3 regions of the Colwellia sp. MT41 genome follow, and region 1 is predicted to be linked to each of the others. Evidence: predicted binding sites of a transcription regulator. Region 1 holds the regulator's gene; each other region holds the start of a gene.
The links. Region 1 encodes FNR, which switches genes on or off when oxygen is low (the NO sensors DNR and NnrR bind a similar motif). Its sites were predicted from a motif close to TTGATCTAGATCAA; they were not measured.
Positions count from the first base shown of each region.

Region 2: a site for FNR is predicted at 3,120-3,133, ahead of napE (periplasmic nitrate reductase, NapE protein). Genes of this name have one in related genera too.
Region 3: a site for FNR is predicted at 1,850-1,863, ahead of clpB (ATP-dependent chaperone ClpB). Genes of this name have one in related genera too.

Region 1 is NZ_CP013145.1:2,547,794-2,552,591, forward strand. Features, by position in the region: gene CMT41_RS10875 (heavy metal translocating P-type ATPase) at 1-1,749, shown strand, start outside; gene ccoS (cbb3-type cytochrome oxidase assembly protein CcoS) at 1,778-1,984, shown strand; gene CMT41_RS10885 (sulfite exporter TauE/SafE family protein) at 1,988-2,734, shown strand; gene fnr (fumarate/nitrate reduction transcriptional regulator Fnr) at 2,788-3,507, shown strand; gene uspE (universal stress protein UspE) at 3,666-4,613, shown strand; gene CMT41_RS10900 (biotin-dependent carboxyltransferase family protein) at 4,702-4,798, opposite strand, start outside.
Region 2 is NZ_CP013145.1:964,507-969,304, forward strand. Features, by position in the region: gene napA (nitrate reductase catalytic subunit NapA) at 1-1,891, opposite strand, end outside; gene CMT41_RS04080 (chaperone NapD) at 2,002-2,295, opposite strand; gene napF (ferredoxin-type protein NapF) at 2,325-2,852, opposite strand; gene napE (periplasmic nitrate reductase, NapE protein) at 2,881-3,045, opposite strand; gene CMT41_RS04095 (tRNA(Met) cytidine acetyltransferase TmcA) at 3,289-4,798, shown strand, end outside.
Region 3 is NZ_CP013145.1:3,194,258-3,199,055, reverse strand. Features, by position in the region: gene rluD (23S rRNA pseudouridine(1911/1915/1917) synthase RluD) at 1-857, shown strand, start outside; gene pgeF (peptidoglycan editing factor PgeF) at 832-1,767, shown strand; gene clpB (ATP-dependent chaperone ClpB) at 1,980-4,556, shown strand; gene CMT41_RS13635 (hypothetical protein) at 4,651-4,798, opposite strand, start outside.

The DNA.
Region 1 (4,798 bases):
AAAACAAAGCGTTTATCCATGGATGTACCCGTCTCTATTGCCATTATTTTAGCCTTTACCGCCAGTGCTTGGGCAACGATTACCCAGCAAGGTGAAGTGTACTTTGAGTCTGTTGCCATGTTCACTTTTCTTCTGCTTATTGGTAAATTCTTAGAATTTAGAGCGCGTGCGCACGCCGCGCAAGTCTCGGCTAACTTATTAAAATTAATGCCGATGACGGCAACCAAAGTCATCGCGGTGAGCGATAACGTCGACCTAGATACGCCAAGCAAAGAGACTCACCACAAAGAAGTATTAGTAGCAGCAAAACAGTTGCTTAAAGGCGATATCGTTATTATAAAACCCGGTGAAGTAGTCCCAGCTGATGGTGTTATTACCTCAGGCGTTAGCCAATTAAATGAGGCCATGCTCTCGGGCGAGCAATTACCTATTAGTAAAACAATAAATGACCGTGTTTTCGCTGGTACACTCAACGGTGACGGCAATATTACCGTACAAGTGCAACAAGCGACTAGCCAATCATTTTTGAGCCAACTGATTCGTTTAAGTGAGCAATCACAAGCGCACAAACCCAAAATAGCCCAGTTATCGGATAAAATAGCTCAGTACTTTATTGCCCTTATTCTATTAACCTCCATTGCTACGGCGATTTATTGGCAGCAACACCTGCCAGAAGAAGCCTTTTGGATTACCCTTTCCGTTTTAGTGGCTACCTGCCCTTGCGCACTTTCTTTAGCAACACCTACCGGATTAACGTGTGCCACTACGCGGTTAAATCGCGCTGGCATTATGATTAAAGGTGGTCATGTTATGGAGACCATGCCAAAAATAAATTGTTTTGCTTTTGATAAAACCGGTACCTTGACCACAGGTGAATTTACCATTCACCTGGTTGAGTTAATTGATAACGATGCAAGTATTACTGGCTCAAACTACAGCCAAGCGCAAGTACTCGCCATTGCCGCAGCATTAGAAGCGCACTCTGAGCACCCTATTGCCAAGCCTTTTGCCGAACATAGAGATTACAGTCTAACGGCGAAGCAGGTAAAAGTTCATTCTGGTCAAGGTGTTAGCGGTATTATTGATAACATTGACTATGCCATTGGTAAACGCTCCTGGTTAGAGAAAAACGCTGTGCTGGATCATAGTCATACACCATCATTTAATGGTACCCGCTGCCTGTTAATGGCTAATAAAAAGATTATTGCCGCTTTTTACTTAATTGATAAAGTTCGTGATGAAGCCTTTGCCACCATATCTAGCTTAAACAAAGACAACAAAACTTTATTGTTATCGGGTGATGGCCAAGTAGCATGTGACAATTTAGCGAAAATACTCCCCCTTAATACAGTCTTGGGCGGCTTAAGTGCCCAAGATAAAATGCAGCAAATTAAATATGCCCAAGAGCAAGGTTTTAACGTCGCTATGATTGGGGATGGTGTTAACGATTCACCGGTATTTGGCGCGGCTCATATATCTATTGCCATGGGCTGTGGTGCAGATATTACTAAAAGTGGCGCAGATGTGATATTGCTTAATAACAAACTAAGCAGTATCAATACCTTGATAGAAGTGTCTCGCCGAACGCGTCGAATAATCTTCCAAAATTACTTATGGGCCTTTGGTTATAATGCTATGGTATTACCCTTAGCTGTGGCCGGTTATATAACACCTTATATGGCAGTAATTGGCATGTCGGCCAGCTCGATTCTAGTGATTAGTAATTCATTACGTATACTTAAACAGTAAATTAAACGGTAAATTAACAATGAGCATTATGTATATTTTAATCCCAGTCGCCGTTATGTTAACCGCTTTAGCGATTTACCTATTTTTCTGGGCAGTGAAGGCTGAACAATTTGACGACCTTGAGAAACAAGGCATGAGTATTCTTTTTGATGAAAAACAACAGCCAAAAAGTAATAAAGAAAGGCCAGAGGATGAAATAGCCAGCAGTGCCAGAGCACAGAAAAGTCTCAAATAACTAATGAGTTTAGATCTGTTTTCCGCTTTTATCATCGGTTTACTCGGCTCTGGTCACTGCTTGGCTATGTGTGGTGGCATTACCACTATGCTGACCTCGGCTATCAAACCGACTCACTTAGCAAGGGCTAAAAACACTAGCCCAGGCGATATACCTGTTACGGTAAACCTTGCACCGTCCAACTGCTCCCCAGCAACATCTCGTTTGAATTTAGTCTTTTTCTACCATATCGGACGTATTGCCAGTTATTGTTTAATTGGCGCGATTGTCGGTTTTACTGGCTCAATTGCCGCTAAGAATATTGGCGTACCTATTGCTGGCTTGCGTTTACTTGCCGCTGTCTTCCTTATTTTATTGGGTTTATATATCGGACAATGGCTTTTATGGCTTAACCGCATTGAATCACTGGGTAAAGGTTTGTGGGGGTTTATATCGCCACTTGCCAAACATGTGATCCCTGTTGATAATAGTAAAAAAGCACTGGGCTTAGGCGCTTTATGGGGCTGGTTACCTTGTGGCTTAGTCTATTCGACCCTAACGTGGGCACTCGCTAGCGGTAGTAGCCTAACAGGCGCAGCAATTATGCTTTTTTTCGGTTTAGGCACTTTACCGGCCTTAGTAGCATTATCACTGGGGATCGGTAGCATAAAAAAACTACTAGTCAACCACATTTTTAGGAAAATCATGGCAATTTCACTTATTGGCTATGGCTGCTATAGTTTTATTGTTGCATATCAACTTATGTTCTAATAACATAGACTTGCCTTATTTTAGTGTAACTAGTTAGATCACAGAGTAATAACATGCCCAATATAAATTGTCCTTCGACACAACATATCAATTGTCAAAACTGTAGTATTAGTGAGCTATGTTTACCCTTTTCTCTCAATGATAAAGAACTTGATACCCTTGACGGAATTATTGACCGTAAACGTCCGGTTCATAAAGGCGATAAAATTTTTCATGATGGTCAAAAATTTAATGCCTTATATGCCATACGTTCAGGTACATTCAAAACGTTTACCGTTAATAAACAAGGCGAAGAGCAAATTACTGGCTTTCATTTAGCGGGTGATTTACTTGGCTTTGATGCCATCGCTGAAGATTCTCACCCAAGTTTTGCCCAAGCGCTAGAAACCTCAATGGTCTGTGAAATTCCATATACTCAGTTAGATGTATTATCTGATACTATGCCTAAGCTGAAAAAACAGGTGTTACGTTTGATGAGTAACGAAATTAAAACTGATCAGCAAATGCTTACCCTGCTTAATAGAAAAAATGCCGAACAACGTGTCGCCACCTTCATCGTCAGCTTAAGTGAGCGCTACCATGCCCGTGGCCTATCAGCGACAGAGTTTCGTTTGACCATGACCCGTAGTGACATTGGCAATTATATTGGTTTAACCGTGGAAACGGTTAGCCGCTTATTTAATCGCTTCCATAAAAGTGCTTTAATTAAAGTCGATGGTAAATTAATTACCATCTTAGATACCGACAAACTCTGTGAGACAGCCGCGCTCTAACCCCCCTCAACTAGTTTCTTGCTCTTGGTTTTATATATTCCTAAAGATAATAAAACCAAAGAAAATTAAACTTGATTTAAAACAAGCATTAATTTGTCAACTTTGCTATAAATAAGCTAACGTTGCTGAACTTACCCTTTATTTTGCCAGAGGTTGCCATGGACATGTATCAAAATATCCTTGTTGTGATTGATCCGACAACAGAAGAACAAAAAGCACTTAAAAGAGCCATAGACCTTGCTGAAAGAATTCACACGGCTCGCCCTGATCAGCAAATAAATATTACCGCTTTTTTTAGTATTTTTGATTTTTCTTATGAGATGACCACTATTTTATCCAGTGTCGACCGAGATAACATGCGCCAAATGGTTATTAAAGAAAGACAAGTATGGCTAGATGACATTATCTTAGCAACAAATTGCAAAATGAAGATTACCAGCCAAGTGGTTTGGCATAACCGACCTTTTGAAGCCATTATCAAGCAAGTTATTGCACATAATTATGATTTAGTGATTAAAGGCACACACCAACATGATAAGTTCAAATCGGTGGTATTCACCCCAACCGATTGGCATATATTGAGAAAATGTCCTTGCCCAGTGTTACTCGTTAAAGAGCACGAGTGGCCTCTACAAGGCAATATATTAGCGGCGGTTAATGTTGGTAGTGATGAAACTGAACACTTATCTTTAAATAATACCATAACCACACAAGCAAAAAATCTTGCCCAGTTAATTACCGCCAATGTGCACTTAGTGAACTCCTACCCTGGTACCCCAGTCAATATTGCTATTGAAATCCCAGAGTTTGATGCCAGTGAATACAACAGTACCATGCAAGCACACCATCAAGAAGCGATGAGACAGCACGCAAATAGCTTTGACATTCCCTTGGCTAACACTTATGTTGAAGAAGGTTTGCCCGAAAGCGTTATTGAGCAAGTAGCGTTAAAAATTGATGCTGAATTAGTTATCTTAGGCACTGTTGGTCGTACTGGCATCTCTGCCGCGCTGATTGGTAATACGGCCGAGCATGTTATCGACCAGTTAAACTGTGATGTACTGGCCCTCAAACCTGATGGTTATGTGTCACCACTGGCTGATTAAACGGCCCCCGCAAACGAAAAACTTAAATAAACGGCAAAACTACCTCAGTGTTGCCGTTTTGTCTTTTAAATATTGTTAATGCCGCTAGTTATAAGTGAATAAGCTGCGCTTGTTTAAGGCGACTTAAGTTAAGGTGAAATAAGTTATCTGCTTGTGACATGGAGATAGCCTCAAAGTGCACACTA
Region 2 (4,798 bases), 1.6 Mb from region 1:
TTTGGATATAGAAGCCAAAATGACGAGACTCATCATTTAAGCGATCGTCTGGAATTTCATCAAGGGAGTATTTACCGACATCACAATCTTTATAAAGTACATCAAATAAGGTTTTTCCACGTACGTCAGGTTTTTTAGCAATTAATTCTTCCGGCCACACATCTTCAATGTTAAAACGTTTAGAGAACTCAACTAATTGCCACATATCTGATTTAGCGCCTGTCGGTGCTGTAACCATTTGATACCAAGATTGAGTACGGCGCTCAGCGTTACCGTAAACGCCTTCTTTTTCTACCCACATGGCGGTTGGTAAAATTAAGTCAGCGGCTTGTGCGGTAACCGTTGGGTAAGGATCTGATACCACAATAAAGTTTTTAGGATTACGATAACCTGGGTAGGCTTCTTCGTTAATATTAGCGGCGGCTTGCATGTTGTTATTGCATTGCACCCAGTAGAAGTTTAACTTGCCATCCTTAAGCATACGGTTTTGTAAAACTGCGTGATAACCTGGTTTTGCCGGAATAGTACCTTCTGGTAAATCCCAAATTTTCTCAGCAATGGCTCTATGTTTAGGGTTGGTAACAACCATATCAGCGGGTAACCGATGCGAAAAAGTACCTACTTCACGGGCGGTACCACAAGCGGATGGTTGGCCGGTTAGTGAAAACGGGCTGTTACCTGGTGTTGAAATTTTACCGGTTAATAAATGGATATTATAAACCAGATTATTGGCCCACACACCACGCGTATGCTGGTTAAAACCCATAGTCCAGAATGAGGTGACTTTAATTTTTGGATCGGCGTATAACTCAGCCAATGCCTCTAACTTATGCTCAGGCACACCAGAAAGTTTTGCGGTGTATTCAACCGTATAAGTACTGACAAAATGTGCATATTCGTCAAAATCTATTGGCGTAGAGCTACCTTTGCTCTTACCATTATTCTTCGCTTTTTGCTCTAGCGGATGTTCAGGGCGTAAACCATAACCAATGTCGGTTTCACCTAATCTGAAATTAGTATGTTTGTTAACAAAATCTTTGTTTACCCGGCCGGTACTAATAATGTAATGGGCAATATAGTTTAAGATGGCTAAATCGGTTTGCGGCGTGAAAATCATGCCATTATCGGCTAAATCAAAGCTTCTATGCTCGAAAGTGGATAATACCGCGACTTTTACATGGGGGGCACTTAAACGACGATCGGTTAAACGTGTCCATAAAATCGGATGCATTTCGGCCATGTTAGAACCCCATAAGACAAAGGCATCAGCAGCTTCTAAATCATCGTAACAGCCCATAGGCTCATCGATACCAAAAGTACGCATAAAACCACCAACCGCTGATGCCATACAGTGACGGGCATTAGGATCTATGTTGTTAGAGCGGAAACCTGCTTTATATAATTTAACCGCAGCATAACCTTCTTGTACTGTCCATTGACCTGAACCAAACATACCGACGGCTTCTGGCCCGTCTTTTTTTAAAGCGGCTTTAGCTTTTTCAGCCATAATATCGAACGCTTGATCCCAAGAGATAGGGGTAAATTCACCTTCTTTATCGTATTTACCATTGGTCATGCGTAGTAACGGTGTAGTTAATCTATCTTTGCCATACATGATTTTAGAGAGGAAGTAACCTTTAACACAGTTAAGACCCTTGTTTACCGGGGATTTAATATCACCATGGGTAGCAACAACTTTACCATCCATTACACCAACATTTACGCTACAGCCGGTACCACAAAAACGACAAGGGGCTTTGTCCCACTTGAGTTTAGTAATGTCTGAGCTGGTGATTAAATTAGAGGCTATGGCGGGAACAGATACGCCAGCAACAGCTGCTGCTGCGGCTACCGCATTTGCTTTTATAAATTCTCGGCGATTAATGCTCATTGGTTCACCTTCCTTTGTTTTTGTGATTCGATGTTAAAATGGGGTTAAATTTACTCATTTTCTTTTACTGAGCTTTTTAATAAGTGTTGTAGTTATTATTACTTTTATCGCTATTGCTTAGTGGCATCGTCATCAACACTTTCATCTAGGACTTGATGATAAACTGGTGATAAATTTAGGATGCCGGTATGAACTCTTAAGATGTCCATTTTTTTGCCAATATCTTTATGGCTAGTGCCTTCTATGGTGAAAACTATTTTTCCTTCGGCACTGGTTACATGAATTTCAGTGTCATCAACGGCTAAAATAGCGGCTTTAACCTCGTCAACTTGGGCCAGTATGCAAGAAGCGATTAAGCTAGCTACGTGATATTCAGATGTTTGACTGTTTGAACTTTGTGTCATATTTATTCTTTCATTTAAATGAGGTTAAGTTAATTTTCTGTTGCATTGAAGGTAAAAGCGATGGCATCTTGTGGGCAACTTTTGATGCAGGCACCACATTGATTACAATCAATATTATCTAAGCTTGGCTGTGGAATGCTTGAATTAAGGTAGTTAAATTTAATTACGCTGGTTTCACATTCATCACGGCAACTTTGGCAGTAGATGTTATTCTTGGCTAAACATTTGTCACTAATTTCCAAGGTTACCGGCCAAGCTTTTTCACTCTTGTTTATCCTGTTCTCTTCTGTGAAAGCGCCAGAGAAAAGTGGTTGTTCGCAGGCCTCAATACATTTATTGCAAAAGCTGCATTCACCTAAGCTGAAATCGATTTTTGGATAACCATCTTCATCTTTAACAATGATATTAGTTTCACAACGAGTAATGCACTTTTGGCATTGTGTGCAGCCAGAGGTAAACACCGCCTCATTAATTACCCAAGGTAAGCGTATTTCTTGTTTGGTTTTTACCCGGCCGCGAAAAAAACGTCTTCTTGATGGATCGGCCAACTTTTCCATAGTATTGGTCTTCCTAGTAAGCAAGCACTTAAGAGCTTGGTGGGCCTAAGAAGGCTAGTTGGCTGAACCATACGGCAAAACCAAAGCCAGCAACGATTATTACCGATAAAATGGGTGCTAAAAATACCGCTAAAAAGATAAAGGTATTTCGCTCATGCTTTCTTTGTTGTTCAGGAGACGTTGCTTGCTTCATAATGCTCTCGAAAGTTTATGATTAAGGTAAGCTATATTTAGGGTTAATTTTAATCCCTTGCTACGTCATGCATATTGACCTAGATCAAACTTTACAAAATAATCATGCTTCATTTAGGCGGGTATTCAGTAAAGGCGTTGTTTATTTTAAAATGTGAGATTGATTTTTATTCTTTTGCTTTAACATACTTGATAAACTTAGTGTTCTTCACTCAGATGCTAACTTTTAGGACGTTACGACATAATGCCAGCCCAACATTTCAGCCCTTGGATTAAAGATTATGCTAAGCAAGCCGCGTTAAATAATGAACGCCGCTTAGTCGTTTTATCGGGAAGTGAGTCTTGGGCACTGTCATTATTGTTATCTTTGGATACGGTATCAGCGGTTGTGTCTGGCAATGCTAAGCGTGAATCGCCATCATCTGCGCCTCATTCAACCTGTCTAATATATGGTGACAGCAGGGTACTTACTGCTAATGTTAAGCAAAAGCGCTACCGGGATAAGCTTGGCAGTGAAAGTGATGTCATTGTTTTTATCGACAGCCAATTCACTATTGATGCCTTTGCAGCATTATCAGGCACCCTAAGAGCCGGCGGGATATTTTTTCTTGTGTTGCCATCATTAGCGGAAAAATGTCAGGAAAGTTTGTTTTTTAAACGTTTTTATTCATTAATTGAAGCCATGCCTAGTCATACCATAATTACCGAAGCGTCAGCTAAGCTGCCACCACCAAGCATGACTATTCATCTGCATAAGCCAGAATATGAGCCTATGCAGGGAAAATATCCTTTAGGCTGTATTACTAGTGAGCAGTATCATGCGGTGCAAGCCATTGTTAAGGTAGTTACCGGTCATAGGAAAAGACCGCTGGTGTTAACCGCTGATCGCGGTAGAGGGAAATCATCTGCCTTAGCTCTTGCGTGTGTACAACTGTTGCAAACGCATGAACACCATGTCTTTAGTATTATTATTACGGCTCCGGATATTCAAGCTTTAGCGGTTTTCTTTCGGCAGTTAAGTGATAGCTTGCCCAATGCTGAGCAGCGCGGCAATACTTTTACCTTGGGTAAAGCCCGCCTTGACTTTATCGCCGTTGAGCAACTGTTAAAGCAGCCGGTAAAGGTTAACCTACTCTTGGTTGATGAAGCGGCCGCTATTCCGGTGTATTTACTTGAACAATTACTTAACAGTTATCACCGAATGGTTTTCTCTAGCACTGTCCATGGTTATGAAGGCGCAGGGCGCGGTTTTACCTTAAAGTTTCAGCAGAGCCTTACTAGATTATGCCCGCAATGGTTGAGTTTACATATCAATCAGCCGATTCGTTGGCGGGTAAACGATCCACTGGAGCAGTTGGTCTTTGATAGCTGTTTATTAAATGCCGAGTTACCAATCTTAGCTGCACAGGTGCCAATAAATAGTGATAATAACGCCACTGAAAATACGGATTTTCTTGCCGCCACCGTGTTTAAAGTTATCAGCGCTGAGCAGCTGATTACCGATGAGGCTTTGTTACAGCAAGTTTTTGCTGTTTTGGTTACGGCACATTATCAAACGAAACCGAGCGACTTGAAATTACTGTTAGACAACCCGCAGGTACAACTGGCCTGTCTTTTTTCAAAAAACAATAAGCAAGTTGATGTGCTCGCTGTTGCTTTATTAATGAATGAAGGCACAGGTTATGGTGTTGATGACACGGATGTTAAGGCAATTAAAAACTCCCAACGTCGTTTACGTAATCACTTCTTGCCAC
Region 3 (4,798 bases), 650 kb from region 1:
CCGGACAAGTGCAGGTAAATAGCGAAGTACTTACCCGTCCGCGTGAGAAAATGTATGGTGGTGAAGTTGTTGAAATTAATGCTAAAGTTCAAGCTGAATTACGTTTTGAACCTCAAAATATTCCATTAAATATTGTCTATGAAGATGAATATATTTTAGTGATAAATAAACCAGTAGGTTTAGTTGTTCATCCTGGTGCCGGTAATCCTAATGGGACTTTGCTTAATGCTTTATTACATCACTACCCACAAATCGATGTAGTGCCAAGAGCTGGTATCGTGCATCGTCTTGATAAAGATACTACCGGTCTAATGGTTATCGCTAAAACTATTCCCGCGCAAACCAACTTAGTTGAAGCGATGCAATTACGTGAAATTACTCGTGAGTATGAAGCGATTGCCTGTGGTGTTATGACCGCAGGTGGTGTGGTTGATGCGCCAATTGGTCGTCATTCTACTAAGCGTACACAAATGGCAGTGTCATTTGTTGGTCGTCCTTCAGTAACACATTACCGTGTTTTGGAGAAATACCGTTTACATACCCGTTTACGTTTACGCTTAGAAACAGGAAGAACGCATCAAATTCGTGTTCATATGTCTCATATTACTCATCCGCTAGTGGGTGACCCTGTTTATGGTGGTCGTCCTCGTCCACCAAAAAATGCCACACCAGAGCTGTTAACGAAATTGCGTAGTTTTAAACGCCAAGCATTGCACGCGGCTATGTTATCTTTATTTCATCCGATAACCGGAGAGGAAATGACTTGGCATGCTGATTTACCAGAAGATTTTGTTGAGCTAATTGAGCTTCTACAAGAAGATAATAAGCTTAATGCCAAAGACGAATACTTGTCCTAGTAAAATGGCTCATGATGAACATGAGCCATTTCAATTTACCAACTCTACATTTGAGCTGGTAAATTGGCCTGCTTTACCTACCTCTAGAATTAAACATAAGTCCTCATCTGCCACTTCATCGCAAGTAAGCGATAAAGTTCTCGCTCTACAAACAACCCGAATTCCTCTGCAACAGGCATTGCCACTAAAGAAAAACGGGCAAGTTTCAACCGCCACCCCTTTTGATGGCTTTAATTTAGCTTTTCATGTCGGCGATAATGTAAAGCAAGTTACTTCTCATCGTAATGTGTTAAAGCAATTTATTAACCAGCAACTGATTAATAAACAAGTTACGCCAAGTAAGCAATTAATCGAAGAAGTTAAAATTCAGTGGCTTGAGCAAGTTCATGGCAATAAAGTAGTAGAAATTACTGCCGTAGATGAGCAAGTGATAACGGCCGATGCTAGTATCACTCGTCATAAAAATGTTGCTTTGGCAATAATGACTGCCGATTGTCTGCCTATACTACTAAGCAATAAAGATGGCAGTGAAATTGCTGCTATTCACGGTGGTTGGCGTCCATTAGCCGCGAATATTATTGAAAAAACCCTAGATAAAATGCACAGTAAGCCAGCTGAACTGGTCGCTTGGCTTGGTCCATGTATTGGTAAAGATGCTTTTGAAGTGGGTAGTGAGGTTAAAGAGGTGTTTACTCAGCAAGATATGATTTTTAATGATGCTTTTATAAAGCAAGCTGGTGGTAAATACTTTGCTGATTTACAGAAAATTGCCCGACTACAGTTACAATCTTTGGGCGTTACTGCTATTTCATGTTTAGCTGAATGTACCTACCAAGCAACAGATAAGTATTATTCCTATCGCAAGGAGCAAATAACGGGTCGTATGGCGAGTCTTATTTGTCGGCGCTAATTTGTCGGCGTTAAATTGCAGAATATAATTGATCTAGGTTGACTTTTGCGGAAAATATTTTAGTCAATTAACCGACAGCTTATTGTTTTATATCAATCTAATATTGAAATTCCATTGAAAAATAATCTTTTAGCCTTATAACATAACTATACGTTAGGGGAATAAGTCATACTAATAGGCTTAATGAATCCACTTGCTATTAGGAGATAAAAATGCGTTTAGATCGTTTTACCCAATCATTTCAAGAATCCATTGCTGATGCACAATCACTTGCCTTAGGCAAAGATCACCAGTTCATTGAACCCATTCATTTGATGTTAGCCTTACTTAATCAAAACGGTAACTCTGTTATTGCCTTGTTAAAAAGTGCTGGTATTGATGTGCGCTCTTTGCGTCAGAAAATTGAATCTGGCTTAGCTTCATTAGCGCAAGTGGAAGGTAGCGGCGGAGACGTGAAATTATCAGCGGCCTCAGGCCGAATTTTAAATCTATGTGATAAACATGCACAAAAAATGTCTGATAAATATATTTCTTCAGAAATGTTTATATTGTCTGCTATCGAAGATAAAGGCCCCTTAGGAAAAATTCTAATCGAATTAGGGGCCAATCAACAACGAATAAAGTCGGCGATTGAACATATTCGTGGTGGTCAAAAGGTTGAGGAACAAAATGCTGAAGGTGTTCGCCAAGCCTTAAATAAATATACCATTGATTTAACCGAGCTCGCTGAGCAGGGTAAGCTTGATCCCGTTATCGGTCGTGATGATGAAATTCGTCGTACATTGCAAGTTTTACAGCGTCGGACTAAAAACAACCCAGTACTCATAGGGCTACCCGGTGTCGGTAAAACGGCTATTGTTGAAGGTTTAGCCCAACGTATTGTTAACCATGAAGTTCCCGAAGGTTTGAAAAATAAGCGGGTATTATCACTGGATATGGGAGCACTGGTTGCCGGTGCAAAATATCGAGGTGAATTTGAAGAGCGTTTAAAAGCAGTGCTGAATGAATTGGCAAAAGAAGAAGGTCAAGTCATTCTCTTTATCGATGAATTACATACCATGGTCGGTGCCGGAAAAGCCGATGGCGCCATGGATGCGGGTAATATGTTAAAACCGGCGTTAGCTCGAGGTGACTTGCATTGTGTTGGCGCTACTACGCTTGATGAGTACCGTAAATATATAGAAAAAGATGCTGCGCTTGAGCGACGTTTTCAAAAAATCTTAGTCGAAGAGCCAAGTGTTGAAGATACTATTGCTATATTGCGCGGTCTAAAAGAGCGTTATGAGTTACACCATTCAGTCAATATTACCGATCCTGCCATTGTGGCGGCAGCAACGTTATCCCATCGTTATATTAGTGATAGACAATTACCGGATAAAGCCATCGATCTTATTGATGAAGCGGCATCGAGCATTCGTTTACAAATGGACTCTAAGCCAGAAGATCTCGATAGGCTTGAACGACGATTAATTCAGTTAAAGCTTGAGCAAAGGGCATTAGCAAAAGATGAAGATGAGGCTTCCATTAAGCGCTTGGCTATCATCTCGCAACAAATTACCGACAAACAGCTAAAGTATGATGAATTAGATGAAGTGTGGACCACGGAAAAAGCAGCACTTTATGGTGCCCACACAATCAAAGAAGAACTTGAGCAAGCACGTATTGAACTTGAGGCGGCAAGAAGAACCGGCGATTTAAATCGTATGTCTGAATTGCAATACGGCAAATTGCCCGAGCTTGAAAAGCAATTAGATTTAGCTAGCCAAGCTGAAATGCAAGAAATGACCTTGTTAGCCAATAAAGTTACCGAAGTTGAAATTGCTGATGTACTCAGTCGTGCTACCGGTATTCCTGTTGCTAAAATGTTAGAGCAAGAGCGAGATAAGTTATTACATATGGAAGATAGCTTGCACCAAAGTGTTATTGGGCAGGATGAAGCCGTCACGTCAGTGGCTAATGCTATTAGACGATCTCGGGCTGGTTTGAGTGACCCTAGTCAGCCAATAGGTTCTTTTTTATTTTTAGGACCAACGGGGGTTGGTAAAACTGAGTTAACCAAAGCACTTGCCGAGTTTTTATTCGACTCTCCAGATGCTTTAATTCGTGTTGATATGTCTGAGTTTATGGAAAAACACTCAGTAGCACGCTTAGTTGGAGCACCACCAGGCTACGTTGGTTACGAAGAGGGCGGTTATTTAACCGAAGCGGTACGCAGAAAGCCCTATTCTGTCATTTTACTTGATGAAATAGAAAAAGCTCATCCAGATGTGTTTAATATTCTATTACAAGTTCTTGATGATGGCAGATTAACGGATGGTCAAGGTCGCACTGTTGATTTCAAAAATACTGTTATTATTATGACCTCAAATATTGGCTCTGATGTCATTCAAGAGTTTGCTGGTGAGAGTCAATATCAGCAAATGAAAGCACAAGTAATGAATATTTTAGGACAATACTTTAAACCTGAGTTTATTAACCGTATCGATGAGTCGGTGGTTTTTCATCCGCTGGTCGCTGAGCAAATTAAACAAATTGCTAAAATACAAATTCAAGCTTTGGCACAAAGATTAGCGGCACAAGAGCTCAATTTAGAAATAACTGATGAGGCAATATCGCTCATTTCTACCGCAGGTTTTGATGCTGTTTTTGGCGCAAGACCTTTAAAACGTGCTATTCGACAAATGGTTGAAAACCCATTAGCTCAAAAAATTCTCAGTAGTGAATTTGCCAAAGGCACTACCATATTAGTGAGTGTTGTTGAGAATAAATTGAACTTCACCTACCAATAGCCTTTTGTCAGCTTGTGGATAATTAAGTGAATGATTATCGCTTGTTGCTAATGCTTAGTCCTACCGTTTAGATAAGTAGGACTAAGTAGGGATGCTATATATCTTTACTACAGTAAAGGCCTTCATGTTTTTTACTTAAGGTCAGTTTTTCTGCCTTTTCAGCTGCCGTTAATGGGCGACTGCCTATGCTACCATCGCTTTTTTCTTCACTAACATGAACATCATCTAACGAAGTTAACATC